3 regions of the Constrictibacter sp. MBR-5 genome follow, and region 1 is predicted to be linked to each of the others. Evidence: predicted binding sites of a transcription regulator. Region 1 holds the regulator's gene; each other region holds the start of a gene.
The links. The regulator LexA, encoded in region 1, represses DNA repair genes until DNA is damaged. The targets are predictions, from matches to a motif close to ATGTTCTANTTTGGTTC.
Positions count from the first base shown of each region.

Region 1 (8,055 bases):
GACTTGGTGAAGATCGAGGGATCGAGTTCCTTCACCCGGTCGAGCAGGCGCAGGCTGTGGAAGTAGCGCGCGCCCGGCCGCACGTCCGGATAGAGCCGCGGCACGGTTTCCAGATTGTGGTTGAACACGTCGGGCCGCGCCTCGACCACGACCTCCAGCGCGCCGTCCTTGCGCAGGAAGTCCGGCGTCAGGATCTCGATCGTCGTATCCGGCGAGAACAGGCGGATCTTGGCTATAGTCGCGGCGAAATGCGCAGCGCCCCCGTCGGCGAGGTCGTCGCGGTCGACCGACGTGATGACGACGTGCTGCAGCCCCAGCTTCGCCACGGCGTCGGCGACGTTCTGCGGCTCGTGCGGATTGACCGCGCCGGGACGGCCCGTGGCGATGTTGCAGAAGGAGCAGGCCCGGGTGCAGATCGACCCCAGGATCATCATCGTCGCGTGCTTCTTCGCCCAGCACTCGCCGACGTTCGGGCAAGCGGCTTCTTCGCAGACCGTGGCGAGACCATGGTCGCGGATGATCTGACGCGTCTCGGCATAGCCCCTGGACGTCGGCGCCTTGACGCGGATCCAGGACGGTTTGCGCTGGATCGGGTTGTCGGGCCGATGCGCCTTCTCGGGATGCCGGACCGTCCGCGCGAGCGGGTCGATCGTCGCCGGACCGTCGATTGCCGAATCTCTGGTTGCCGTCGTCATGCGTCTCTCTGCTCGCGGGGAGGAGCGCGGTGCGCCGCGAAAGGCCGCCGAGGACTAGACATGGATAACCCGGCCATAAGCGTCAAGCACGGCCTCGTGCATCGACTCCGAGATGGTCGGGTGCGGGAAGACCGCGCGCATCAGCTCGACCTCGGTGGTCTCCAGGGTTCGGGCGATGCCGTAGCCCTGGATCATCTCGGTGACCTCGGCGCCGATCATGTGCGCGCCGAGCAGTTCGCCGGTCTTGGCATCGAACACCGTCTTCACCAGTCCCTCCGGCTCGCCGAGGGCGATCGCCTTGCCGTTGCCGATGAACGGGAAGCGCCCGACCTTCACCTCGCGCCCGGCTTCCGTGGCCTTCGCCTCCGTCATGCCGACGCTGGCGACCTGCGGCCGGCAATAGGTGCAGGCGGGGATCGTGCTCGTGTCGAGCGGATGCACGTCCTTCACCCCTGCGATCTTCTCGACGCAGATGACCCCCTCGTGGCTGGCCTTGTGCGCCAGCCACGGCGCGCCGACCAGGTCGCCGATCGCATAGACACCCTTCTCGCCGGTCTGCAGCCATTCGTCGACGACGACGTGGCCGCGCTCGACCTTCACCTTCGTGCCGTCCAGGCCGATGTCCTCGACGTTTCCGGTGATCCCGACCGCCAGCACGACGCGGTCGACGGTGATCGACTGGCTCTTGCCACCGGCCTCGATCGTCGCGCTGACGCTGTCCTTGCCCGCCTTCAGGTCGGAGACCTTCGCGCCGGTATGGATCTTGAGGCCCTGCTTCTCGAACGCCTTCTTCGCGAAGGCCGATATCTCCTCGTCCTCCTGCGGCAGGATGCGGTCGAGTACCTCCGCGACCGTCACCTCGGCGCCCATGTCCGCGTAGAAGCTGGCGAACTCCATGCCGATGGCGCCCGAGCCGATCACCAGCAGCGACTTCGGCATGACGTCCGGAACCATCGCCTCGCGATAGGTCCAGATCAGCTTGCCGTCCGGCTCCAGCCCCGGAAGGGTGCGGGCACGGGCGCCGGTCGCCAGGATGATGTGCTTCGCCGTAAGATCGCCGACGGCCTTGCCGTCCTTCTCCACCTTCAGCTTGCCGGCGCCGTTCAAACGGGCATGCCCGTCGATGACGGTGACCTTGTTCTTCTTGAGCAGATAGCCGACGCCGCTGGACAGCTGCTTGGCCACCCCGCGCGAGCGCTTCACCACCTTTGCGAGGTCAAAACTGATGTCCTTGGCGGTGAAGCCGTAGGCGTCGAGATTGTGCAGGATGTGGTTGATCTCCGACGAGCGCAGCAGCGCCTTCGTCGGGATGCAGCCCCAGTTCAGGCAGATGCCGCCCAGATGCTCGCGCTCCACCACGGCGGTCTTCATGCCGAGCTGCGCGGCGCGGATGGCGGCGACGTAGCCGCCCGGCCCGCCGCCAACGACGATCAGGTCGAAGCTGGTCTCTGCCACGGATGGCTCCTCTTCCGGTGCGGCCGTCGAGCCGTCCCTACAGCAGCATTGCCGCCGGGAACTCGATCAGGCTCTTGAACGCCGCCAGCAGCTGGGCGCCGAGCGCACCGTCGACGACGCGATGATCGCAGGAGAGCGTGCAGGTCATCATCGTCGCCACCGAGACCGCACCGTCCTTCACGACGGGCCGCTGCTCGCTGGAGCCGATGGCGAGGATGCATGCCTGCGGCGGGTTGATGACGGCGTCGAACTGTTTGATGCCGTACATGCCCATGTTGGAGATGCTGCAGGTGCCGCCCTGGAACTCCTCGGGCTTCAGCTTGCCGTCCCGCGCACGCTTGGCGAGATCCTTCATCTCGCCGGAGATCTGCGCCAGGCCCTTCTCGTCGGCCCGGTGGATGATCGGCGTGATCAGGCCCTGCGGGATGGCCACGGCGACGGAGATGTCCACGGATTTCCAACGCCGGATGCCGTCTTCCGCCCAGGAGGCGTTGGCGTCCGGCACCTTGCGCAGCGCCAGCGCCAGCGCCTTGATGATCAGGTCGTTGACCGAGATCTTGACGCCCTCGGGCGCCCGCTCGTTGAGCGCCGCGCGCACCTTCATCATCTCGTCCACCGCACAGTCGATGGTGAGATAGAAGTGCGGCACCGTCTGCTTCGACTCGACGAGGCGCCGGGCGATGACCTTGCGCATCCCGGACAGCGGCAGGAGTTCGAACTCGGGCATGCCGGGCATGTCGGCCGGCTTCGCCGCAGCCGGCGGCGCCTTGGCCGGCGGCCCGTCGGCCTTAGCCGCGTCCGCCTTAGCCGCGGTCGGCTTCGCCGTGCCGGCCGCCTTCGCGCTCTCGATGTCGCTCTTGACGATCCGGCCGCCCGGCCCGCTGCCCGCGACGGCCGCGAGGTCGAGCCCGGCCTCCTCCGCCATCCGGCGCGCCAGGGGCGACGCGAAGACGCGATCGTGGCCGTTCGCGACGGCAGCCGACGCGCCGCCGGGCTTCTTGCCGCCGCGGTCCGCCGCCGCATCGAGGTCCGCTTTGACGATCTTGCCGCCCGGACCGCTGCCGGCGATGCCGGACAGGTCGATGCCGGCGATGTCCGCCATGCGAGCGGCCAGCGGCGACGCGTTGACGGCACCGGCGGACGACGACTTCGGCGCTGCCGTCTTTTCGGGAGCGGGCGCCTTCGCCGGCTCCTCGGAGGCGCGCTCGGCCATTTCGGCTTCCGGCTTCGGCGCTTCGGCCTTCTCTGGCGCTTCCGCCTTCGACGATCCGCCATCCGCCTCGATCGCGCCGGCGTCCTCCCCCTCCTCGACCAGGACGGCGATCACCGAATTGACCCGGACGCCCTCGGTGCCCTCGGCGACGAGGATCTTACCGACCTTGCCCTCATCGACCGCCTCGACCTCCATCGTCGCCTTGTCGGTCTCGATCTCGGCGATGACGTCGCCCGCCTTCACCGCGTCGCCTTCGCCGACGTTCCACTTGACCAGCGTGCCCTCGGTCATCGTCGGGGACAGCGCCGGCATCAGGATGTTGGTGGGCATGGCCGGGTCTCGCTCTGGCGCGGATCGGGGTCGTTCGGACGCAGGAAGCTCAGCGGTAGCAGACGGCCTTGGCCGCCTCGACGATCGTCTCGACCTGCGGCAGGGCGAGCTTCTCGAGGTTGGCGGCATAGGGCATCGGCACGTCGACGCCGGTGACCCGCTTCACCGGTGCGTCGAGCCAGTCGAACGCCTGCTCCATCATCACCGCGGCGAGTTCGGAGCCGATGCCGGCGAAGGGCCAGCCCTCCTCGACCGAGACCAGCCGATTGGTCTTCTTCACCGACTCGACGATCGTCTCCGTGTCGAGCGGGCGCAGCGTGCGCAGGTCGATCACCTCCGCGTCGATCCCTTCCTCGGCGAGCTTCTCCGCCGCTTCGAGCGCATGGTGGCACATCAGCGAGAAGGCCGTGATCGTCACGTCCTTGCCCTTGCGCAGCACCTTCGCGCGACCGATCGGCACCGTGAAGTCGGGGTCCTTCGGTACCGGAAAGCTGTAGCCGTAGAGGATCTCGTTCTCGAGAAAGACGACGGGGTTCGGGCTGCGGATGGCCGACTTTAGAAGCCCCTTGGCGTCGGCTGCCGAATAGGGTGCCACGACGATCAGGCCCGGGATGTGCGCATACCAGCTGGCATAGCACTGGGAATGCTGGGCGGCGACGCGGGCCGCGGCCCCGTTCGGACCGCGGAAGACGATGGGGCAGCCCATCTGGCCACCCGACATGTAGAGCGTCTTGGCGGCGGAATTGACGATCTGATCCATCGCCTGCATGGCGAAGTTGAACGTCATGAACTCGACGATCGGCTTGAGGCCGCCGAAGGCGGCGCCGACGCCGAGCCCGGCGAAGCCGTGCTCGGTGATCGGCGTATCGACCACGCGCTTGGCGCCGAACTCGTCGAGCAGGCCCTGGGTGATCTTGTAGGCGCCCTGATACTCCGCGACCTCCTCGCCCATGACGAAGACGGTGTCGTCGCGGCGCATCTCCTCGGCCATCGCGTCGCGCAGAGCCTCCCGCACGGTCATGGTCGGCGCATCGGCGAAGGCGGCCTCGTCCTCCGCCGCCGGCCGCTCCGTCGTCGGCGCCGCAGGTGCCGTCGGCATGCGCGACTTGGCGTCGTGGCGGACTCCTTCCTCGCCGCCCGCCTCGTCGACGGCCTCCGGTTCGGCCGTCTCCTCCTCGTCGTCGGCAGCCGGCGCCTGCGCTGCCGCTTTGGGCTCGCCGGACTGCTTCGGCTCGGCCTTCTGATCGGCGGCGGGTGCTTCCTCGTCGCCGCCGACCAGCAGGGCGATCGGGGTGTTCACCGCCACGCCCTCGGCACCCTCTTCGACCAGCAGTCGGCCGACCCTGCCCTCGTCGACCGCCTCGACCTCCATGGTCGCCTTGTCGGTCTCGATTTCGGCCAGGACGTCACCCGCCTGGACCTCGTCGCCTTCTTTGATGAGCCATTTGGCGAGTTTGCCCTCGGTCATCGTCGGCGACAGGGCCGGCATCAGTACTTCGATCGGCATGGGCGGTTTCCGGTCTCTTGCCGTTCCGGGTCAGGCTAGGCGAGTACGTCGGTATAGAGCTCCGACGGATCGGGCTCCGGACTGTTCTGCGCGTACTCGGCCGCATCGGCGACGATATCCCGGATCTCCCGGTCGATCTGCTTCAGTCGGTTCTCGTCGGCGTGCTTATCCGCGAGCAGCAGCTCGCGAAGATGCTCGATCGGGTCGCGCTCTGTGCGGAATTTGTTGACCTCTTCGCGCGTCCGGTACTTCGCCGGATCGGACATGGAGTGACCGCGATAGCGGTAGGTCTCCATCTCCAGGATGACCGGTCCTTCGTTGCGCGCGTGGGCGATCGCCTCGTCCGCCGCCTCGCGCACGGCGAGCACGTCCATTCCGTCGACCTTGCGGCCCGGAATGCCGAACGCGACTCCCCGCTGCGACAGGTCGCCGCCGGCAGCCGCGCGGGCGACCGAGGTCCCCATGCCGTACTTGTTGTTCTCGATGACGAACACGGTGGGCAGCTTCCAGAGCGTCGCCATGTTGAACGACTCGTAGACCTGCCCCTGGTTGGCCGCGCCGTCTCCGAAATAGGTGACGCTGACTAGGCCGTTCTCGCGATAGCGATGGGAAAAGGCGAGGCCGTTGCCGAGCGGCACCTGCGCCGCGACGATGCCGTGGCCGCCGAAGAAATTCTTCTCGCGGCTGAACATGTGCATCGAGCCGCCCTTGCCCTTGGAGTAGCCGCCGCGACGCCCGGTCAACTCCGCCATGACGCCGCGCGAATCCATCCCGCAGGCCAGCATGTGGCCATGATCGCGGTAGCCGGTGATAACGGTGTCGCCCTCCTTGAGGGCGGCCTGGACTCCGACGACCACCGCCTCCTGCCCGATGTACAGATGGCAGAAGCCGCCGATCAGCCCCATGCCGTACATCTGGCCCGCTCGCTCCTCGAAGCGTCGGATCAGCAGCATGTCGCGGTAGTATTTCAGCAGGGTATCGGCGGAGGCGTTCGCCGCAGGCTTCTTCGGCGCGGCGCCCTTCGTCGCAGTCGGCGAAGAGGCTGCCGCCGTCTTGGCCGCCCCCCCCTTCCGGCCGGAACCTTTGTCTTCGCTGTCCTTGTCCGCGCGGGTCTTGCGACTGGCGGAGGCGGTGGTAGCTCGTGCCATGGCCTCTCCCCGCAAGCGCATGTCGGCCTGCGTAGCCTTCCAGAATGAGCTTATTTTGAGATCCTAAGTATCCCGAATTGCGGGAGGTTTCAACCGAGCCTCGGCAGGCGCTCCGTACCGCCCGCCGCGCGGGCGGGCGGCGCCACCGATGCGTCGCCTCTGCAGGTCGTGTGAGCGAGCCCACGCCCGCGGGTGTTTCGTATTGACGGAGAAGGGGAACTAAAATAGAACATACATCGTTGTCGTTTTGTTCTTGCCGCGCAATGTAAGGCGTTGCGCCCTCTCCCGCCGAGGGTGCAACTCGATCAGACCGACGACGTTAGGCTGACCGTCCGAGTTCTCCGCCTCGGGCTCTTTGCTGAACGACCGGAGCCGCAGGCATGCTGACCAGGAAACAGACCGAGCTGCTTCTCTTCATCAACGCCCGGCTGACCCGTGACGGCGTGTCACCCTCCTTCGAAGAGATGAAAGAAGCTCTCTCGCTGAAATCCAAGTCGGGCATCCACAGGCTGATCACCGGCCTCGAAGAGCGTGGCTTCATTCGACGCCTTCCCCACCGGGCCCGCGCGCTGGAAGTGTTGCGCCTGCCCGATTCTGCGGCGCGCAAGGGTGCCGGGCCGACGGCGGTGCCGGCGCCCGCCGACGGCGGTACGCTGATCCAGGGACCGTTCCGTGAGCGGCGGACGCCATCCAAGTCGATCGACGAGGGCGAGATTCCGCTCTACGGGCGGATCGCCGCCGGTACGCCGATCGAGGCGCTCCGCGACCCGACGAGCTATGTCGGCGTCCCGCACGGCATGCTTGGCCGCGGCAAGCACTATGCGCTTGAGGTCGCCGGCGACTCGATGATCGACGCCGGCATCTTCGACGGCGACACCGTCATCGTCGAGGAATGCGACACTGCCGATCCCGGAACGATCATCGTTGCGCTGATCGACCAGGAGGAGGTCACGCTGAAGCGCCTGCGGCGGCATAAAGGGTCGATCGCGCTCGAGGCGGCGAATCCGCGGTACGAGACCCGCATCTTCCCGCCCGATCGCGTCCAGGTGCAGGGACGGCTGGTCGCCCTGCTCCGCCGCTACTGATCGTCCGCGCTGGCGTCCGGATCGCCCGCCTGACCCGTCTTCGTCCAGGGCCGGTCGCCGCGCCGTCCCCGGACGGTTTCGACCGTGACGCCCGCCGGGCTCAGCCAGATCGCGTGGGCCCCTTCGCTACGCAGGTCGCGGTGCCGCAGAAGCCGCGGGCCATTGCACCGTCGCTTCGCGAGGCGTGAAGAGATCGGTGCCAGAAGCACGACCAGATCCGCGTTCACACAGTCGGTATCCATCGCATCCTCGTGACGGATGAAGGCGACCGTCCGGCCTGACCGCCTGTAGAGGCAGGCCGTGATGTCGCAACGCATCGCCCCGCTCTCCGACGCATGTTCGGGCCAAGCCTCCGCAACGTCCGCTCCGGTCTGCCGCATCCAATTCTCTCGCTCAAAGCCGGCGGCGCGAAGCGACGTGAGCAACAGCGTGTCGGCATCGCGGACCGCGACGAGGCGCCCATCCTGGGATAGCAGGATATCGGGCGGCGCGGCCAAAGACGCCATCGCGAGCCCGGCGACCACGGCCGGCAAACCTGCGAGGCGCCACCCCGTGCGCCAGAGGCACAGCCAGAGCCCGCCCACCGCAACCGCCGCCATCCCCGACGGTGGCATGATGACGC
Region 1 covers NZ_JBEPTK010000004.1:363,462-371,516, forward strand. Annotated here, with positions in the region: gene lipA (lipoyl synthase) at 1-695, opposite strand, end outside; gene lpdA (dihydrolipoyl dehydrogenase) at 750-2,150, opposite strand; gene ABIE65_RS11815 (2-oxo acid dehydrogenase subunit E2) at 2,188-3,693, opposite strand; gene ABIE65_RS11820 (pyruvate dehydrogenase complex E1 component subunit beta) at 3,743-5,200, opposite strand; gene pdhA (pyruvate dehydrogenase (acetyl-transferring) E1 component subunit alpha) at 5,236-6,348, opposite strand; gene lexA (transcriptional repressor LexA) at 6,729-7,433, shown strand; gene ABIE65_RS11835 (ComEC/Rec2 family competence protein) at 7,427-8,055, opposite strand, start outside.

Region 2 (8,055 bases), on a different contig from region 1:
CGAGGGACTCACCAGATGGGTGAAGTGGAACATCGGCAGGTCGTCGGCGCGCGGAAGGCAATAGTCCATATAGGAGCCGGCAAGAAGTTGGCCGTCGGGTGCATAAGCCGTGTGCTCGAGCAGTGCTTGGCCGATGCCCTGTGCTACTCCGCCATGGACCTGCCCGGCGAGCATCATCGGGTTGATCGCTCGTCCGAAATCGTGGACCGCGGTGTAGCCGAGCAGAGTGGCCAATCCGGTGTCGGGATCCACCTCGACCTCGCAGACGTGGCAGCCGTAAGGGTAGGTGTAGTTCTCGGGCTGGAACCGTTCCTCGGCATCGAGACCCGGCTCCATGCCAGGTGGCAGGTTGTCGGGGTTGGACGCGGCGGCGGCCACGGCTTCCAAGCGCATGGTCAGGTCCGTTCCGGCGACCAAGAAGATGCCGTCGGCGAACTCGATGTCCGCGACGGCGGCCTCCATCGCGTGTGCCGCGATCCTCTTCGCTTTCTCGATAATGCGGTCGGAGGCGAGGGCGATGGCACCGCCTCCCATCGGAACCGACCAGGAGCCGCCCGTACCGAGGCCGACGGGGATCAGGTCGGTGTCCCCCTCGACGATGCGGATCTTCTCGAACGGCAGTCCGAACTTCTCGTTGACGATCTGGCTGAAGGCGGTCTCGTGGCCCTGGCCGTTGGCCATGCTGCCGGAATAGACCGTGACGCCGCCATCGGGATCGAAGCGGACGCGGCCCGTTTCGCTGAGTCCGCCGCCGCCGCCGCACCGTTCGATGTAGTTGGAGATGCCGAGCCCCAACAGCTTTCCACGTGCGCGTGCGGCCTCCTTGCGCGAGGCCATGTCGGACCAGCCGGCCTCGGCGAGGGCTTGGTCGAGGACTGGCACGAAGTCGGCCTGGATGTAGGTCAGGCCTGTCGGCGTGGTGTAGGGGAAGGCTGTCGGAGGGATCGCATTGCGGCGCCGCAGCTCGGTGCGGTCGAGTCCGGTCTCGCGCGCGGCGGCGTCCACCAATCGCTCCATGAGATAGGTCACCTCGGGTCGACCGGCGCCACGATAGGATTCGGTCGGCACGGTGTTGGTGAACATGCCGCGCACGCGCACGTGGACGAGAGGTGTGGCGTAGCCGTTCGGCAGCATGACCACGCTGGTGGGCGAACCGGGCCCGCCGTTCGACGTGTAGGCCCCGAGATTGCCCCACCCCGTGAGGCGGATCGCGGTGAAGCGGCCGTCGGCGTCGAGCGCAAGCTCGCCACGTGAGGTGTTGTCCCGGCCGTGGAAGTCGGAGATGAAGGCGTCGCTGCGCTCGCCGATCCACTTCACCGGCAGGCCGAGCTTACGGGCGGCATAGGCTGTCAGGGCCTGCTCGGGGTAGAGCGAGTTCTTGCCCCCGAACCCGCCGCCGACATCGTGCACAAGGACGCGCACATGTTCGGGCGGCACGTTGAGAACGGCTTGTGAGAGCTGTCTCTTCAGCTTGTGCGGCATCTGCGTGCCGGTCAGCAAGGTGACCTTTCCGGTTTCGGAATCCGACCATGCCACGGCGCCACGCGTCTCGATGGCGTTCTGGACGACGCGGTTGTTGACGACTTCGAGCGTCACGATGCGAGCCGCTGCCGCAAAGGCGGCGTCGACCGCAGCGGCATCGCCGGTCTCGAACTCGAAGGAAATGTTGCCGGGGACGTCGTCCCAGACGAGAGCCGCGCCGTCACCGGCGGCCTCGACGCCCTGTGTCACGGCGGGCAGCGCATCCCACTCCACAGCGACGCGTTCCGCCGCATCGCGCGCCTCCGCGACGGAATGTGCGACGACGAAGGCGACGCATTCGCCGACATAGCGCACGCGGTCCCCGGCGAGGAGGGGCTGGTGCTTTGGGATAAAGGTCGTTCCGGCGCGGATCTTCGGGATTGTCAGACAGGGTATCGCGCCGATGCCGTCGGCATCCAGATCGCTGGCCGTGAAGATGGCCACCACACCCGGCATGGTCGCGGCGGCGCTCGTATCGAGGGAGCGAATGCGGGCATGGGCGTGTGGCGAGCGCACGGGCAGGGCGTGCAAGGTGCCGGCCGGCGTATGGTCCTCCACGAACCGTCCCTGACCCGTCAGCAGGCGCCTGTCCTCGCGCCGGAGCACCGGCTGGCTGATACCGAAACGGCCCATCTGGGAGATCTCCTGGCGGCTCGTCGATCGCGGTTAGTCGCGGCCGATGGTACCAGACTATCGGCGTCTTGTGGCCGCCACCGCGGGAGATGGAGGGGGCGCCTGTTGACGCCGCCGCCGATTTGTCCGATGCCGCACGGGACTGTTCGGCGAAGCGGGAAGGCAACTGTGATGCAGACTGGGATCGTCAGCGGCGCGCGGCGCCTGGAACGGGCGGACCTCGATGATGCCGTGGCCCGGGCGGCGAGCGGCTTCGCCGGGCTCGGCGTTGGACAGGGCGACGCGGTGGCCTGGATGCTTCGCAACGACCATGCGCTGTTCGAGACGACGCTTGCGGCGGGCCTCCTCGGTGCATATCCCGTTCCCGTGAACTGGCACTTCTCGGCAGAGGAAGTGGCCTATGTCCTTCGGGATTCGATGGCCAAGGTCCTCGTCATTCACGCCGACCTGCATGATCGCGTCCGCGACGGACTGGCGAGCCTCGAAGCGCCCCCGGCGGTGCTGGTGGTCGAGACGCCGGCCCATATCGCGAGCGCCTACCGCGTCGAGCCGCCGGCCTGTGCCCCGCGCGAAGGGGACATCGCCTGGAGGGAGTGGCTGGCGCTGCAGGCGCGCTGGTCGGAACCGCCGCGGCAGGCGCCGTCCAGCATGATGTACACGTCGGGCACCACCGGCCGTCCCAAGGGTGTGCGCCGCAGGCCGTGGACGGCCGAGCAGCGCGCGGTCTACGGCCGGATCAACGCGCCGGTGATGGGTTTCCGGCCGGGCCTGCGGACCGTCGTGACGGCACCGCTCTATCATGCCGCACCGAACAGCCACGCTTTGGGGGCGGCAGCGGCCGAGAACTCGCTGGTCGTCCTGCAGCCTCGCTTCGATGCGGAGGATCTGCTGCGGCTCATCGATGCCCACCGGATCACCAACCTGTTCATGGTTCCGGTCATGTTCGTTCGCCTGCTGCGGCTGCCGGCAGAGGTTCGGGCGCGCTTCGACGTATCGTCGATCGAGCACGTGGTCCATGCCGGCGCGCCGTGTGCCCCGGACATCAAGCGAGCGATGATCGACTGGTGGGGGCCCGTCTTCCACGAGTATTACGGGAGCACGGAGTCGAGCCTGATCACGGCGACGACCACCGCCGAATGGCTGGCGAAGCCCGGGTCGGTCGGCCGTGCGGTGGAGAATGCCACGATCCGCATTCTCGACGATTCGGGGCGCGAGCTTCCTGCCGGGGAGATTGGCGAGATCTTCGTGCGCCGGTCCGACGTGCCCGACTTCACCTATCAGAACGACGAGGACAAGCGTGCGGGCGTCGAGCGGGACGGCCTGATCACCAATGGCGACGTCGGCTATCTCGATGCCGACGGCTATCTCTTCCTGTGCGACCGTCGCCGCGACATGGTGATCTCGGGCGGGGTGAACATCTATCCGGCGGAGATCGAGGACGTGCTGATCCGCCATCCCGGGATCCGCGACTGTGCCGTCTTCGGGATTCCGGATGCCGAATACGGCGAAGCCCTGGCGGCCTTCGTGCAGCCCGTGCCCGACGGAGGCCTGACCGTTGACGAGGTGAAGCGCCACCTGCGCGAGCACGTGGCTGGCTACAAGGTGCCCCGGCTGATCGAGCTTCGCGACGAACTCCCGCGCGAGGACACCGGCAAGATCTTCAAGCGGAAACTGAGAGAGCCGTTCTGGGAAGCCGCCGGCCGCCGCATCTGATCGGAACCGCAGGGCGGCCGTACCGGCGTTCCGACCATTACCAGACATTCCTTTTTGTGGTGTTTCGAGGGTAGGGCGGCCGTGGTGGCGTCATCCGAAGCCGAAGCGGGGGGTGCGCCGGACAGGTTTTGCGGGAAGGCCGGGGTCATCGCGCAGCGCGAGGCCTTCCACAGGACCGTGCCAGATAACGTGCCATGAGCCGGGGCGGCCGCCGCGGTTGCGGAGGAGGTCCAGGGTCCAGCGCGGACGCTTGGCCGGGTGGCCGGTCGATTGACTGGCCGGCTGGTTGGCCGGGGATCCCGCCAGCGAAGGCTCGGCGGCGAGGGCGGTGACGCGCCAGCGGGTGGCGGCGGCGGTGGGTGAGAGGCGGGCGCCGCCGGGGCGGAGCAGGATCGCGGTGACGCCGCGGGCTTCCGCCGCCAGCTGCAGCCGGCGGCTTTCGACGAGGCCGAGCACATCGACCTCGGCGACGACGGCGGCGAAGGTCGGGGTACGCAGAACCTCCTCGACGACCCAGAGAGCCTCGGCGTCGCGGCGCGCCTCGGCCAGGATCAGGTCTTCCGGTCGCAGGCCGAAGGCGGCGAGGCCGGGCGCATAGACGCCGCCGGACAGGCCGCCGCGCCCGCTCGCCGCACGGTTCTCGCACCAGAGGACGGGCCGGCAGCGGCCCACCCCGTCGTGCCCCAGCCGGCCCAGCAGCACGGCGCAGAAGCCGGCCGCGGCCGCGTCCTCGCCGATGCAGGCGCCGTCGCCGGCAGCCGCCGCGACCTCATGCAGACAGCCGCGCAATATGCCGTGGTGGGGCAGGGCGGCGTCGATCATCTCGACCCCGAGCGGCACCGCCGCGGCCTTGCCCTCCGGACGAACGCCGTCCCGGATGCCGCCGTTCCGTTCTATGGCGGCGATGCGGGCGCGCAGTGCCGCGTGACGGTCCGTCTCAAGACCGGCACGTGCGACAGGGTCGCGCATGGCTTTGTCCAATGACGCTTCGTCCGATGGCATCGGCATGCATTGTCTGTTCTTTTTTTGTTCTAATGATTCCTGCTCGAAGGATCAAGGTGCGCCGGGGATTTCCGCACCTTGCATCCAGCCTAGTCGCTACGTTCGCGGGCCGGGGAGGGCCGGGTGATCAGAAACAGCGCCACGAGGAGCATGGCGCCCCCGGCAATGGCGGGCACCAATATGCCGCCGACGAGCAGGGCGGTGACCGACCAGCTGACCGCGAGAAGACAGATTGCGGCGATCTTCGCCCGCCGCGGGATCGCACCTTCCGACTGCCAGTCGCGCAAGAAGACGCCATAGCGCGGATGGGCGTGAAGCCACGCATGCATCTCAGGCGACGAGCGCCCGAAGGCCCAGGCCGCCACCAGGAGGAACGGCGTGGTCGGCAGGATCGGCAGGACGACGCCCGCTCCGGCGAGGCCCAGGCAGGCGAAACCGAGCAGACGCCACAATGCCCGCGACATCGACCGGCCTTCGTGGCGATCGTTCACGCTGCTCCTTATCCGGGAGAACCGGTGCCGCCTGAGCCCGATGTCCGTTCAGCCCGACGCCTGTTCATACCGAGGGGCGCACCCGGACGGCCTCTGCGATGCGGCGCTCCTGCCAGCGGCCGTCGGCGGGCCCGCCCATGAAGCGGCCGTCCTCGACCACGACCTTGCCGCGCAGCACGGTGGCCACCGGCCAGGCGTGAACGTCCCAGCCCTCCCAGGGGCTGTAGTCGCTCTCGTGCAGTTCCTCCTTGCGGACCTTCTTGCGCACGGCGGGGTCGAGGATCGCGATGTCGGCGTCGGATCCGGCCGCGATGGCGCCCTTGCGTGGGTATAGTCCCATGAGCTTCGCGGCGTTGGTCGAGACGAGGTCGACGAACTTCTCGACACTGTAGCCGCGGCGGCCGACCATCTCGGTGTACATCACGGCGATGCGCGGCTCGACGCCGGCATTGCCGCCGGTGGTGTCGTCGATCCGCTTGCCCACCGTCTTCGTGGCGAGCGAGCAGCAAAGCTCGTCGGTGGCGACGGCGCTGATCGCGCCGTTCAGCGTGCCGTCCCAGAGCGCCTGCTGGTCGGCGCGCGATTTCAGCGACGGGTAGGTGTGGTAGATCTGGCCGTTCGGCCGTTTGTAGTCGTCGCTGGTGTACAGCATGTACTGGTGCAGCGTTTCGCCGTAGATCGGAAAGCCGCGGGCGCGCGCATCGCGGATCGCCGCGACGCCCGTCCCGGCGCTGACGTGCATCATGTAGAGCGCCATGCCGGGCACGCTCTCCGCCAGCCGGATGATGCGGCGGAAGGAGAGGTCCTCGGATAGGGTGTTGTGCACCTCCGCCATGTTCTCGAAGCCGACGCGGCCCTCGGCGATCAGCTTGGCGTACATGTGCATGACGATATCGTTGTCCTCGGCATGGATGACGCCGAGACCGCCGGCAGCCGCGAGGGCTTTGAACACCTCCCAGATGTCTCCGAAGCGGACCATGCGGCCCTTGCGCGACGGGGTTATGTCGGTCGTGAAGATCTTGATCGTCGGGTAGCCCGACTGGACCATTTCCGGAATCTGCGCCACGACCTCGGCCGGGATCTCGCCCTGCAGCATGACGTGGTAGGCGTAGTCGCAGCAGCACTTGCCGGCCCAGTCCTCGTCGCGCCGCTCGATCGCCTCCCGGATGCTGAGACCGGGGCTCCAGACGGCGAAGTCGACCATGGTGGTCGTGCCGCCGAAGAGTGCCGCCCGGCCGACCTGTTCCGGGCCCGCGGTGTAGCCGGTGCTGCCGTCGGGCATCGGCATCGGCCATTGACAATGGACGTGCGGGTCGATGCCGCCCGGGATGACCAGCTTGCCCGAGGCGTCGATCGTACGGGCCGCCGCATCCGGTCCGAGCGCGTCCGGAGCGGTTACCGCTGCGATCTTCTCACCGGCGACCGCCACGTCGGCGACGACTGCACCGGATGGCGTGACGACGGTTCCGCCACGGATGAGCAGGTCCAGCATCGGGCTCCCTCGATATCAACGGTGCGCGTCGGCACGGGCACGTGTCGGGAGCGCAGCGGCCGTTGGCAGGGCACGCACCCGGACGGATCGAGCCTCAGTCTAACCGCCCGTACGCCGGAAGCGCCATTATCTCCCAGCGCGGCTGTCGTCGCACAGCCCAAAAAAGGACGCCCGCTGCGGCATCAGGGTGTGTTGCCTAAAAATACATCAATGTCTTCCACTTCGCGCAGTTTCTGCGCGCGACCTGCGCAAATTGCTCATGAAATGTTAGTAAAATGCCCGTTCGGTGATGCATTCGGCCGAATTTTGCCCTTGGCATGCCCCGTGCTTCGTCCCTCCGGAGCAAAAAGCTCGTCATAACGGAAACGAGGGGATCCGAATGGGCAGTTACGGGAGAGCGGTGCGGTCGGCGGTGGCGGGCATCGCCGCGGCGGCCGGTGTCATGATCTCCGGCGCACAGGCGCAGGAGACCATCAAGGTGGGCGTCCTGCACTCGTTGTCGGGCACGATGGCGATCAGCGAGAGCACCCTGAAGGACACCGTCCTGATGATGGTGGACGACATCAACAAGAAGGGCGGCCTGCTCGGCAAGAAGGTCGAGGCGGTGGTCGTCGATCCGGCCTCCAACTGGCCGCTGTTCGCGGAGAAGGCGCGCGAACTGCTGACGGTGAGCAAGGTCGACGTGGTGTTCGGCTGCTGGACCTCCGTGTCGCGCAAGTCCGTGCTGCCGGTCTTCGAAGAGCTGAACGGCATGCTCTTCTATCCCGTGCAGTACGAGGGCGAGGAATCGTCGCGCAACGTGTTCTACACGGGTGCGGCGCCGAACCAGCAGGCGATTCCGGCCGTCGAATATCTGATGAGCAAGGACGGCGGCGAGGTGAAGCGCTGGGTGCTGGCTGGCACCGACTACGTCTATCCGCGCACGACCAACAAGATCCTCGAGGCGTTCCTGAAGTCGAAGGGCGTGCAGGCCGAGGACATCATGATCAACTACACGCCGTTCGGTCATTCCGACTGGCAGACGATCGTGTCCGACATCAAGAAGTTCTCGGCGGCCGGCAAGAAGACCGCCGTCGTCTCGACGATCAACGGCGATGCTAACGTTCCGTTCTACAAGGAACTGGCCAACCAGGGCATCAAGGCCGAGGACATCCCGGTCGTCGCCTTCTCCGTCGGCGAAGAGGAACTGGCCGGCATCGATAC
Region 2 covers NZ_JBEPTK010000006.1:97,341-105,395, reverse strand. Annotated here, with positions in the region: gene ABIE65_RS14485 (xanthine dehydrogenase family protein molybdopterin-binding subunit) at 1-2,154, opposite strand, end outside; gene ABIE65_RS14480 (acyl-CoA synthetase) at 2,326-3,867, shown strand; gene ABIE65_RS14475 (ImuA family protein) at 3,958-4,836, opposite strand; gene ABIE65_RS14470 (YbaN family protein) at 4,959-5,360, opposite strand; gene ABIE65_RS14465 (amidohydrolase family protein) at 5,425-6,852, opposite strand; gene urtA (urea ABC transporter substrate-binding protein) at 7,232-8,055, shown strand, end outside.
Region 2: a site for LexA is predicted at 4,883-4,899, ahead of ABIE65_RS14475 (ImuA family protein). Genes of this name have one in related genera too.

Region 3 (8,055 bases), on a different contig from region 1:
GCTGCCCGGGACATTGACGCAGGGGGGCGATCGGAGGGCGGACATGACGGTGACGGTCTACGGCATCAAGAACTGCGACACGATGAAGAAGGCCCGCGCCTGGCTCGACCAGCGGGGCGTCGCCTACGCCTTCCACGACTACAAGACGGCGGGGATCGACCGACCGACGCTGGAGGGGTGGGCCGGGCAGGTCGGCTGGGAGACCCTGCTGAACCGCGCGGGCACGACGTTCCGCAAGCTGCCGGAGGCGGACAAGGCGGATCTGAACGAGACCAAGGCGCTGGCCCTGATGCTGGCGCAGCCCTCGATGATCAAGCGGCCGGTGCTCGACCTGAAGGGGCGGCTGCTGGTCGGGTTCAGGCCGGCGGACTACGAGGCGGCGCTGAAGTAGGCGCCCTCAGGACGCCCTCTTGCGCTTCCCCTTCGTGCGCAGGTACGGCGCCAGGAACCGCCCCGTGTGGCTCTCCGCTACAGCCGCGACGTCCTCGGGCGTGCCCGAGGCCACGATGCGGCCGCCGCGGGAGCCGCCTTCGGGGCCGAGGTCGACGATCCAGTCGGCGGTCTTGATGACCTCCAGGCTGTGCTCGATGACCAGCACCGTGTTGCCCTGCTCGACCAGGGTGTGCAGCACCTCCAGCAGCTTGCGCACGTCCTCGAAATGCAGACCGGTGGTCGGCTCGTCGAGGATGTAGAGGGTGCGGCCGGTGGCGCGGCGGGCGAGTTCCTTGGACAGCTTGACGCGCTGCGCCTCGCCGCCCGACAGGGTGGTCGCCTGCTGGCCGATCTTCACGTAGCCGAGGCCGACCTGCTGCAAGGTGGTCAGGCGGTCGCGGATCGACGGGACGGCCTGGAACGCCTCGACGCCCTCGTCGACGGTCATGTCGAGCACGTCGGCGATCGAACGGCCGCGGAACTTGATGTCGAGCGTCTCGCGGTTGTAGCGCTTGCCCTTGCAGACGTCGCATTCGACGTAGACGTCGGGCAGGAAGTGCATCTCGATCTTGATGACGCCGTCGCCCTGGCACGCCTCGCAGCGGCCGCCCTTCACGTTGAAGGAGAAGCGGCCGGCCTTGTAGCCGCGCGCCTTGGCCTCCGGCATGCCGGCAAACCAGTCGCGGATCGGCGTGAAGGCGCCGGTATAGGTGGCGGGGTTGGAGCGCGGCGTGCGGCCGATCGGCGACTGGTCGATGTCGATGACCTTGTCGATATATTCCAGGCCGTCGATGCCGTCGTGGGCGCCGGGATGCTCGCGCGCGCCGTGCAGGCGCTTGGCGACGGCCTTGTAGAGCGTCTCGATGACCAGCGTCGACTTGCCGCCGCCGGATACGCCTGTGACGCAGGTGAGCGTGCCGAGCGGGAAGGTGGCGTCGATACCCTGCAGATTGTGCTCGCGCGCGCCGCGCACCGTGATGGCGCGGCCGTCGCCCCTGCGCCGCACGGCCGGCACCTCGATCCGGCGCACGCCGGTTAGGTACTGGCCGGTCAGGCTCTGCGGCGAGGCCATGATGTCGGCGGGCGTGCCCTCGGCCACCACCTGTCCGCCGTGGACGCCGGCGCCGGGGCCCATGTCGATCACCCAGTCGGCGGCGCGGATCGTGTCCTCGTCGTGCTCGACCACGATGACCGTGTTGCCGAGGCCGCGCAGCCGCTCCAGGGTCGCGAGCAGGCGCTCGTTGTCGCGCTGGTGCAGGCCGATCGACGGTTCGTCGAGGACGTAGAGCACGCCGGTCAGGCCGGAGCCGATCTGCGAGGCGAGGCGGATGCGCTGGCTCTCGCCGCCGGACAGCGTGCCCGAGGCGCGGGCGAGACTGAGATAGTCGAGCCCGACATTGACGAGGAAGCCGAGCCGCTCGTTGATCTCCTTCAGGATGCGCGTGCCGATCTCGAGCTGTTTCGGCGTGAGGCGGTCGTTCAGGGCGGCGAACCAGACCTGGGCGTCGGCGACCGACAGTTCGCTCGCCTCGCCGATGTGGCGGCCGTCGATCTTCACCGCCAGCGCCTCGGGCTTGAGGCGGTGGCCGCCGCAGGCTTCGCAGGGGGCGGCGCTGTGGTAGCGCTCCAGCTCCTCGCGCAGCCAGGCGCTGTCGGTCTCCTTCCAGCGCCGCTCCAGGTTCGGCACGACGCCCTCGAACGGCTTGTTCACCGTGTAGCTGCGCAGGCCGTCATTGTAGGTCATCTCGACCGGGTCCTTGCCCGAGCCGAACAGGACGGCCTGGCGCAGCTCCTCCGGCAGGTCGCGCCAGGGCGTGGTCATGCTGGCGCGGTAGTGCCGGGCGAGGCTGTCGAGCGTCTGGTCGTAATATTGCGAGCTCGAATTCTTCCACGGCGCCACGGCGCCGTCGCGCAGCGACAGGCGCTCGTCCGGTACGACGAGCTGGGCGTCGACATATTTCTGTGAGCCAAGGCCGCTGCAGACCGGGCAGGCGCCGTAGGGGTTGTTGAAGGAGAAGAGGCGCGGCTCGATCTCCTCGATGGTGAAGCCGGAGACCGGGCAGGCGAACTTGGCCGAGAAGATGGTGATCTCGCCGCCGTCGGCGTTCTCGGCGAAGAGGATGCCGTCGGCCAGTTCCAGCGCCGTCTCGATGCTCGCGGCGAGGCGCGTCGCGATGTCGGGGCGGACGACGATGCGGTCGACCACCACCTCGATGTCGTGCTTGCGCTTCTTGTCGAGGTTCGGCGCCTCCTCGATCTCGTGCATGGCGCCGTCGACCTTGACGCGCTGGAAGCCCTTGCGGCGCAGCTCGGCCAGTTCCTTCTTGAACTCGCCCTTGCGGCCGCGCGCGATGGGCGCCAGCAGGTAGAGGCGCGTGCCCTCCGGCATGGCGAGCACGCGGTCGACCATCTGCGAGACGGTCTGGCTCTCGATCGGCAGGCCGGTGGCGGGGGAGTAGGGGACGCCGACCCGCGCCCAGAGCAGGCGCATATAGTCGTGGATCTCGGTGACCGTGCCGACCGTCGAGCGCGGGTTGCGCGAGGTCGTCTTCTGCTCGATCGAGATCGCCGGCGACAGGCCCTCGATGGAGTCCATGTCGGGCTTGTGCATCAGCTCCAGGAACTGGCGCGCATAGGCCGACAGGCTCTCGACATAGCGGCGCTGGCCCTCGGCGTAGATCGTGTCGAAGGCGAGCGTCGACTTGCCGGAGCCGGACATGCCGGTGACGACGACCAGCCTGTCGCGCGGCAGTTCGACGTCGACGTTCTTCAGATTGTGCTCACGGGCGCCACGCACCGTGATCTTCGGGCCGTCGATCCGGGAGCCGTCGGTCTTGGAGGTCATGGGCGGGGAACGCCTTCGAAGCACGGTGCCGAGACTGCGCAAGATAGGGCGGCGAGGGCCGGGGCAAAAGCGGGAAAAAAGAACAAAAGGGGACCATTCGAAGTGGAGGGGCCGATTAACGTTGTCTCAGCATCGAGCGTGCGACCCTCTGAGTTTGCGGCGCTGCGGTTGCGAGGGAGCGCGTGTTGGGGATCATACGGGGTCTCGATGTCGAAGGCCGCACCATGCTCGGTAAAGCTGCCGGGGCGATCTTTGGCCTGATCACCGGCGGCTTGCCTGGGATGTTGATGTTCAAGGCGGTGGGGGATCTCTCGCGCGCTACAGTCCGATCTTTCCGCATTTGTCGAAGATCTCGACGAGAGCGAGAGAGCGAAGCCGCCTCACCCCTCTCGTTCTCGCATGGCCACGACCGGAGCCCGCGTATCCTGTGCCAGCATGAATCTGTTCGCCCCTCCTACAGAATATCGTGTGTCAGTCGCAGAACCAAAGCTGGTCAATTTGCGGCCAGAACTTCCGGGAGATCTGGTTTTGTTATTACAAGTCTGCGCTGATATGGTCGCAATTACGTTGTCTTTGCTGCCAAACTAGGAGAAACGATGCCGATCATCGCCAATAAGGTCGTTCCGAGCGGCGGCAGCGGCCTTAGTACACTTGTGACACTAGCGAGCCCGATCCGCGCGGTGGCGCTGTTCGCTTAGGGCGGCCGGAGCAGCGTTGATCGGCCCGGCGGGGCGGGCTACACCTCTCTAAAGACCGGACATTGCAGAGGGCGTCGATGGACCTTCGTTTCACTCCCCAGGAGGAGGCCTTCCGGGCCGAGGCGCGCGCATGGGTGCGCGACAACCTGCCGCGCGACATCTGGGAGAAAGTCGACCAGGGCATCGAGCTGACCCGCGAGCAGTATGTGCGCTGGATGCAGATCCTGGCGAAGAAGGGCTGGATCGCCTCGAACTGGGAGGCGAAGGACGGCGGGCCGGGGCTGAGCTCGGCCGAGAAGTACATCCTGGACGACGAGCTCTTCCTGGGCGGCGCGCCGCGGACCATCCATTTCGGCACGCGGATGGTCGGCCCCGTGCTGTTGGCCTACGGCTCCGAGGAACAGAAGCGGAAATACCTGCCGAAGATCCTGACGAGCGAGGAGATCTGGTCGCAGGGCTATTCCGAGCCGGGTGCGGGCTCCGACCTCGCCTCCCTGCAGCTGAAGGCGGTGCGCGACGGAGACCACTACGTCGTGAACGGCACCAAGGTCTGGACCAGCCACGCCCACTTCGCCGACCGGATGTTCCTGCTGGCGCGCACGGCCAGCACCGGCAAGAAGCAGGAGGGCATCAGCTGTCTGCTGGTCGACTTGAAGACGCCGGGCATCACGATCACGCCGATCATCACCATCGACGGCCGCCACGTCTTCAACCAGGAGATCTTCGAGGACGTGCGGGTGCCGGTCGAGGACCGCGTCGGCGAGGAGGGCGACGGCTGGCGGATCGCCAAGTACCTGCTCGGCCACGAGCGGTCGAACGCCTCCTGGATCTCGATCACCAAGCGGACGCTGCACAAGCTGAAGCAGGTGGCGAAGGTCGAGCGGGCAGACGGCGCCAGGCTGATCGACGACGACGCCTTCCGCATGAAGATGGCGGAACTGGAACAGTCGCTGGAGGCGTTGGAACTGACCTCGCTGCGTTCGCTGGCCCAGAGTGCGGCGGACAAGCCGGTCGGCCCCGAGGCGTCCATGCTGAAGATGCGCACTGGCGACGCGATCCAGCGGGCGGGCGAGCTGCTGATGGAGGCGGGGGCCTATTACGCGCAGCCGTTCGAGGCGCGCGCCATTCGCTCCGGCTGGAACGAGGAGCCGGTCGGGCCGGACTATCTGTTCCGGATGTCGCCGGAATATTTCGACCACCGCGCGATGTCGATCGCCGGCGGCTCGCACGAGGTGCAGAAGAACATCATCGCCAAGGCCGTGCTCGGCCTCTGAGCGGTGAGCGGGAGGGCTGGCATGGCGCCGGAAGACCGTCACCGGACGGGAACCTGTCGGGCGCTTGTCAGCCGCAGGCGGCCGTCATAGCCTCCCGCACGGATCGCGGGCAGGGCTGTGGCCGGCCCAACGAGAACAGCATCGTCGAGGCCGGCCTCGGCCCCTAGAGGTCAGGCCCTGAGAGGAGAGAGCGCGAAATGGACTTCGAATACTCCGACGACCAGCGTCTGCTCAAAGACAGCGTCGAGCGCTTCGTTCAGAACAACTACGCGTTCGAGCAGCGTCGCAAGCTGGTCGCGACCGAGGAGGGCTACAGCGAGTCCAACTGGAAGCAGTTCGCCGAACTGGGCTGGCTCGGCATGCCGTTCCCCGAGGAATACGGCGGATTCGGCGGCACGGCGATCGAGACGATGATCGTCATGGAGGCCTTCGGCAACGGCCTGGTGGCCGAGCCGTATCTCGCCACGGTCGTCCTCGGCGGCGGCGCGATCCTCTATGGCGGCAGCGATGCGCAGAAGCGCGCGATCCTGCCGGCGGTGGCGGAAGGCGCGATGAAGCTGGCCCTCGGTTTCGCCGAGCGGCAGTCGCGCTACAACCTCGCCGACGTCGAGACCAAGGCCGAGAAGAGCGGGGACGGCTGGACGCTGAACGGCATGAAGGGCGTGGTCTTCGGCGCGCCGTCGGCCGACAAGATCGTCGTCGTCGCCCGCACGTCGGGCGGCTCGCGCGATGCCGACGGCATCACGCTCTTCATCGTCGACAAGGGCACGCAGGGCCTGCGCGTGCGCGGCTATCCGACGGCCGACGGCCTGCGTGCCGGCGAGGTCTATCTGGAAGGGGTGAAGGTCGGCGCCGACGCGGTGCTCGGCGAAGTCGGCAAGGGCCTGCCGATCTTGGAGAAGGTGATCGACTACGCCATCGCGGCGGTGAGCGCCGAGGCGGTGGGGGCGATGAAGACCCTGAACGACATGACGCTGGGCTACATCAAGACCCGCGTCCAGTTCGGCCAGCCGATCGGCAAGTTCCAGGTGCTGCAGCACCGCATGGTCGACATGTACATCGCCCACGAGGAGGCGAAGTCCATGGCGATGATGGCGGCGATGCGCGTCGGCGAGGACAGCGAGGCCGACCGCAAGAAGGCCATGTCGGCGGCGAAGGTGCAGATCGGCAAGTCCGCCCGCTATGTCGGCCAGCAGGCGATCCAGCTGCACGGCGGCATCGGCATGACCGACGAATATGCCGCAGGCCACTATTTCAAGCGGCTGACGATGATCGATCGCAGCTTCGGCGATGTGGACTATCATCTGAAGCGGTTCGCCGATCTCGCGAACTGATACGATGATGAAGGCGGGGCCGGGGCAGGTGCTTCGGCCCGAACGCCGGGAGACGGTAGGCTGATGGTCAAGAGCATCGTCGTGGGCCTCGACGGCACCGACTCCAGTCGCGCGGCCGAGGATCTGGCGATCCGGCTGGCGAAGACGCACGGCGCCGTGCTGGCCGGCGTGGGCGTGCTCGACGTGCCGTACATCACGGCACCGCAGGCGCGGCCGATCGGTGCTGGCGCCTACAAGGAGCATCGCGACGAGACGCTGCTGGCGAAGGGCCGGGCGGACATGCGCAAGCGGCTCGACGGCTTCCACGCCACCTGCGAAGCGGCCGGCGTCGCCAGCCAGGAGATCGGCTGCGAGGGCGCGCCGCACGTGATGATCGAGCGCGAGGCGTGCGGGCACGACCTGATCGTGCTCGGACGCGACACGAACTTCTACGGCGAGCGCGAGCATCACATCGACGCCTCGACCGAGCGGCTGCTGCGCGACAATCCGCGGCCGGTGATCGTGGTGCCGCGCGAGCGGCCGCCAGGCGATACGGTGGTCGTCGCCTATGACGGCAGCATCCAGGCGTCGCGCGCCATGCACATGTACGTGCTGCTGGGCCTCGCCGTCGGCCGTTCCGTGCACGTGGTCAGCATCCACGAGGACGAGGGCAAGGCGCTGGAATTGGCGGGGCGCGCCTCGGGCCTGTTCGAGGTGCACGGCATCAAGGTGACGGCGCACGGCATCCGGTCGCGCTCCCACCCGGCCGACGTCCTGCTCGGCGAATTGGACGGGCTGAATGCCGGCATGCTGGTGATGGGCGCGTTCAGCCACCACGGGCTGGTACACCGCGTCTTCATCGGCGCCGCCACCAAGCGCCTGCTGGAGCGCTGCCCGGTCCCGCTGTTCGTCCATCACTGACGCTTCGGCAAAAGGCGGCGCCGGCGGTCCCAAACGTCGGAACCGTCCGCAACGGGGCCGTGTTCTCCTCTCGAATCCGTGACCGAGGGGGGACCCGTAACGTGTTCCGTACATTTGTTCTCTACAGCGCCGCCACAGTCCTGGCGCTGGTCGCCGTCCCGGCCGCCGTCGTCGGCTGGTATGAGATGAGCCCGCAGACCTTCAGCTCCGCCGTGCACGCGACCGTCGACGTGTTCGACGAGGACCAGTACGCGACGATGGTCGCAACGGGACCGGACGCGGGCGAGACGCGCGCTACGGCCGCCGCGGAGCCCGAGGAGGAGGCCGAGCCGAAGACCGTCCTGGGTCAGCAGCTCGCCTCGGCCGAATAAGGGCTCGCTGGTCGTGCGACCTCTCTAGGGCCGCGACGCACGGCGCAGCAGCCACACGAAGCACAGGCCGCCGACCAGTCCCGTCACGACGCCGATCGGAATGTCGTTCGGCGCGGCGAGGGTCCGGGCCGCGATATCGGCCACGACCAGGAACAGCGCGCCCAGGATGGCGGCGGCCGGCAGCACGAGGCGGTTGTCGCC
Region 3 covers NZ_JBEPTK010000001.1:580,917-588,971, reverse strand. Annotated here, with positions in the region: gene ABIE65_RS02760 (ArsC family reductase) at 44-391, shown strand; gene uvrA (excinuclease ABC subunit UvrA) at 398-3,277, opposite strand; gene ABIE65_RS02750 (acyl-CoA dehydrogenase family protein) at 4,053-5,249, shown strand; gene ABIE65_RS02745 (acyl-CoA dehydrogenase family protein) at 5,447-6,583, shown strand; gene ABIE65_RS02740 (universal stress protein) at 6,647-7,483, shown strand; gene ABIE65_RS02735 (hypothetical protein) at 7,585-7,854, shown strand; gene ABIE65_RS02730 (FecCD family ABC transporter permease) at 7,879-8,055, opposite strand, start outside.
Region 3: a site for LexA is predicted at 3,358-3,374, ahead of uvrA (excinuclease ABC subunit UvrA). Genes of this name have one in related genera too.